Regions from separate parts of the Bacillus paramobilis genome, predicted to be linked through region 2. Evidence: riboswitches for the same ligand, from Rfam matches in the RefSeq annotation. Region 2 holds a riboswitch; the other holds the start of a gene.

Region 1 (2,479 bases), 1.1 Mb from region 2:
TTGTACAAACGAGTGCTGCCAACAGACTTGTCTTTGGAGAAATGAAGCTTCAAGATTCAGAGAGGATAAAGCATATTTCTAAAGCATTTGCAGGTACGAAATCTAGTTTTGTTTTAAGTGAAAACATTACGCAAGATATGTGGCATAAATATTTATTTATTACTGTAATGTCAGGTGTGACAACATTAATGCGTGCGCCAATCGGTCCAATTCGTGAGAGTGAAGGTGGACGTGATTTCATCCGAAATTTATTTGAGGAATCTGTACAAATCATGAGGGCATTAGGAGCTCCGGTAAAGGATAGTATTGCCCAAGAACATATGAAAACGATTGATAAAATTTCGTATGATATGAAGTCATCGATGCAGCGTGATATGGAAAAAGGTTCGTCCATTGAAGGGAAGCATTTACAAGGATACTTACTAGATGTAGCAGAACAGTTTTCTATAGAAGCACCATTATTAGGGGCAGTATATCAAAATTTGAAAGTGTATGAAGAAATGCACCTTAATAAATCAGCAATAGAATTGGATGTATGAAAAAATAAAAAAGAAAGCAATATATAAGTGTATTGCTTTCTTTTTTTATGACAACTTATTTATTTCTTTTCGTTCTATCTGTCAAATCTATTTCCTGTTCACGTTTACCGTATAATTGATTAATTTCATTTGCTAATGCATCTAAATAGGAATCGGAAAAAATAGGCTTCTTTTCTTTAGACATATGGGTCTCCTTTATCAATTTTTTAGTATTCATTATGTATATTTACCGGCGGATTATGCGCAATCATTTAAATTTTTTCTTTTTAAAAATTTTTGTTTACATTTTGAAAATAAAGGAGTATTATAATCCACAGTTTCAATTTTCTAAATCGCTGAAACCGCATGGTACGGGGGACCCGTTCTTATGGATTAGTTCTTAATCCAATGGGGTGAATCCTTGAAAAAGGTAGGGCTACTCATAGGCCCGAATCCGACAGCTAACCTCGTAAGCGTTATATTGAGAAGGAAGGTGGAGCTTGTGCGACAAAAAATATAATGTCTACAAGTCTATTTCGTTATGGCTTGTAGACATTTTTTGTTTTCTGAAGAAATCGTTTATCGGCTGTAACTAGCAGAAAAGTTCGTACAAAATTATTGGAGAGTGGACAGCAGTGGTTTCATCTATCAAAAAGTTTTTAATTGGAAGGCCGTTAAAATCAACTGAGTTAGGAGAGCAAAAGCTTAATAAAACGAAGGCGTTAGCCATATTATCTTCTGACGCATTGTCATCGGTTGCATACGGACCGGAGCAAATTTTAATTGCATTAGCAGGTCTTGGGGCAATAGCTTATTGGTATTCCATTCCGATAGCTGTTGGGGTATTAGTGTTATTAACTGCTCTTATTTTATCTTATCGACAAATTATTTTCGCTTATCCGCATGGCGGAGGAGCGTATGTTGTATCAAAAGAAAATTTAGGGATGAATCCGGGGTTAATAGCTGGAGGGTCTTTATTAGTCGATTATATTTTAACTGTTGCAGTAAGTGTATCAGCAGGTACAGATGCGCTTACATCAGCTTTTCCTAGTTTACATGCACATAATGTAATCATTGCGATTATATTTGTTATATTTATTACTATTTTAAATTTAAGAGGGGTAACGGAATCGGCTTCCGTTTTAGCATATCCTGTTTATTTATTTGTTCTAGCACTATTTATATTAATTGGTGTAGGTATTTATAATATTATAACTGGTCAAGTTTCACCGACATTACACACGCCAATTGGAACACCAGTTGCAGGAATTAGTTTGTTCTTACTGCTACGAGCATTTGCTTCAGGAAGCTCTGCTTTAACAGGTGTTGAGGCGATCTCCAACGCAATTCCAAACTTTAAAGATCCTGCACCAAACAATGCAGCGAAAACATTGCTTGCAATGGGTGCATTACTTGCCGTTTTATTTTCAGGAATTGTCTTTTTAGCTTATTATTACGGAATTAATCCAAGTAAAGAAGTAACGGTTGTTTCACAAATTGCTGAACAAACTTTTGGACGTAATTTCATGTACTATTTCATACAAGGTACAACTGCTTTAATATTAATTCTTGCTGCTAATACAGGTTATTCTGCATTTCCACTATTAGCAGTCAACCTTGCAAAAGACAAGTTTATACCGAGAATGTTTATGATTAGAGGAGACCGACTAGGATACTCAAACGGAATTATTATACTTGGAATCGCATCGATTATTTTAATTGTAGCTTTCCAAGGACAAACGGAACATTTAATTCCGTTATACGCAGTAGGTGTATTTATTCCGTTTACCCTTTCTCAAACGGGTATGGTATTAAAATGGCTTCGTGAAAAACCTGAAGGATGGGCTTTGAGATTAACGGTCAATTTAATTGGAGCAGTCATTAGTTTTATCGTAATGAGTATGTTCTTTTTAACTAAATTCGCACAAGTTTGGTCGATCCTTATTTTCTTACCTGCAATC
Region 2 (2,479 bases):
TTTTTGGAAATTTTATGAATGATTTATGAGAGTAAATATACTCCTCTATATTTAACTTGTAAAGAGGCAAATTACTGAAAATAAGAAAATATCCATCTATTTAAACGCTTACATTGAGTGTTATTAATATTTTTTCACCTATTTTCTCGTCTTTTCTTTCTTTTTCATAGAAATGATCTTTTAAATACGAAATAAAAAGAGCGAATGACATAAAGTGCATAGCTTGTTGCACTTAGCATTCGCTCTTTTTTCATTCACTATTTATTCTCCTTGTAAAAAAGCACGTAAATTTCTCCCGCGAATATAAACTTGCGACAATTCTGCATGTAGCTGCTCATATTCGATAACATCTGTTTTTAAATATAAAGCGTCTTTCGATGGCAATATAATATAGGGCCTTGGAAAAATAGGATCAAGCACCACCAATTCTTGAACTCGATCTATTGATACCGCCCAACGATTCGCTATATCTCCTAGTAACAACACCTTCATCTTCTTTTCCTCCGCCCTATTCAAAAAATAAAAAAGAAATATTATCACAATTCGTAAACACGACAAATGTAGCTCCAATTATTTCATAGAGCCTTGCTGGATATCGTTTATTCCTTGTAACAACAGTAATAGGTGCTTGAAAAGAAAAACGAATGTGTTCTGTAAAGAAGCTAACGATTGGAAGCTCATCCCCTAGTAAAATTACCTTCTTTATGCACTCACAAATACTAGTAAAATCCTGCTCCTTGCTACAACTATACGTCCAATCAAACCCACAATCCCTAACTTCAGCTGCTATCTCTTCATTTGCTGTAAAAATGATTAACTCATGTTGAAATGCTACTAAATCTCTTAAACTATTTACCTTGCTTTCTTCTCCAACACAAATAAGTGTTAGCTCCATGTACCTCATCCTCCTTAGCATAAAAGAACTCAAACATAGATTGATATTCCCCTATACTAATCAGATTGATGAAGTGATGTATCCATCATGGCACCGTCCTCTCTCAAGACGCTTACGAAGTTAGCTGTCGGATTCGGACTTTGAGAGTAGCCCTACTTTCAAAATTGAAAGATTCACCCCTAGTGACACTGCACAAATTGGTTCCTCCGCTCCTTATATTTGGACTCAGCGTTTACAAAAAAATGTATTCTGGCTGATATATTACTCCTGTATTTGGAAAAAGTAAACAGAAAAAAAGCCAGCTATACAACTGACTTTTTACTTACCTATGCTTGCGTTTTATTCAAATTATATGCAAAATGATTCGTCGGCCCATGGCCACTTCCAATATTCAACGGCTCTTCAATTGCTATACTAATAAATCGTTTTGCTTCTTGAACTGCCTCTTCAATCGAGTAGCCTTTCGCAAGTCCTGCTGTAACCGCTGAAGCAAATGTGCACCCGCTTCCGTGCGTTTGCTTTGAAGGAATCCGTTCACTTCTAAATTCAATAAACTGCTCACCATCAAAGAGTAAGTCAACTACCTCATTACCTTGATATTCTGCATGTCCACCCTTCATAAGCACGTATTTCGCACCTAATTCATGCAGTACTTTCGCAGCTTCCTTACTATCTTCAACATTATGAATCTCCATCCCAGTTAACACTTCTGCTTCAGGAACATTCGGTGTTACAACTGTTGCTACTGGTAATAAATATTCTTTTAATGCTTGTACTGCTTCTTGTTGTAATAATGATGCACCGCCCTTAGCAATCATAACAGGGTCTAGTACAATATTATTCCAGCCAAATTTATTAATATGTTCTGCTACAATTTGAATAATTTCGCTGCTAAATAACATTCCTAGTTTCACAGCATCTGGTGTTAAATCCGAACCAATTGAATTCAACTGTTCCGTAATACCTTCTAACGGAACTGGATATACCCCTTGAACGCCAAGCGTGTTTTGAGCAGTAATTGCCGTAATAGCCGTCATCCCGTACACACCAAGCTCTTGGAATGTTTTTAAATCTGCTTGAATGCCGGCACCGCCGCCGCTATCAGATCCTGCAATTGTTAAAGCTTTATTTACTTTCATCCCACTCATCCTTTTCTATCCAAAATAGCGATGATAAATTGTTTTTGCTTCGCTTATATCTTTCGTTCCATGTACAAGTACACGACCATCTTTAAAAGCAACTAATCTCTTTTCTTCCACAGAAAATGATAATAAATATGGGTTTACATTTAAATCATTCACACGATCATGCAGCAGCTCTTTGTATCGTTCAAAATCCATTTCCTCTTTATGAGGCGGTCTAATTTGAACTGTATTTCTCCCGCATAAAACAGCTGTTTTTGATGTGTTTTCTTTATTTAAATACGGATACAATGCATTCTCTCCGCACGAAGGACAATTGTGTTTACGAAGCTTTTCCACATTCATACATGAATATTCATTCTTCCATACATCAAACGACACAAGTCCATCTCGAAGTGATTCGTAATCTTCCACTAACAATTTAAGAGCTTCCGTAACTTGA

What was found. A riboswitch is a leader RNA that binds a small molecule or an ion and turns the genes downstream of it on or off. The one in region 2 is predicted to bind cyclic di-AMP.
Region 1: another riboswitch for cyclic di-AMP. It lies ahead of AABL52_RS17720 (APC family permease); the one in region 2 lies ahead of AABL52_RS23265 (hypothetical protein).

What each region holds. Positions count from the first base shown of each region.
Region 1 covers NZ_CP151108.1:3,471,606-3,474,084, reverse strand. The annotation lists gene panE (2-dehydropantoate 2-reductase) at 1-539, shown strand, start outside; gene AABL52_RS17725 (hypothetical protein) at 595-723, opposite strand; cyclic di-AMP (ydaO/yuaA leader) riboswitch at 863-1,009, shown strand; gene AABL52_RS17720 (APC family permease) at 1,154-2,479, shown strand, end outside.
Region 2 covers NZ_CP151108.1:4,533,147-4,535,625, forward strand. The annotation lists gene AABL52_RS23260 (hypothetical protein) at 262-492, opposite strand; gene AABL52_RS23265 (hypothetical protein) at 509-895, opposite strand; cyclic di-AMP (ydaO/yuaA leader) riboswitch at 989-1,136, opposite strand; gene thiD (bifunctional hydroxymethylpyrimidine kinase/phosphomethylpyrimidine kinase) at 1,222-2,043, opposite strand; gene AABL52_RS23275 (thiazole biosynthesis adenylyltransferase ThiF) at 2,050-2,479, opposite strand, start outside.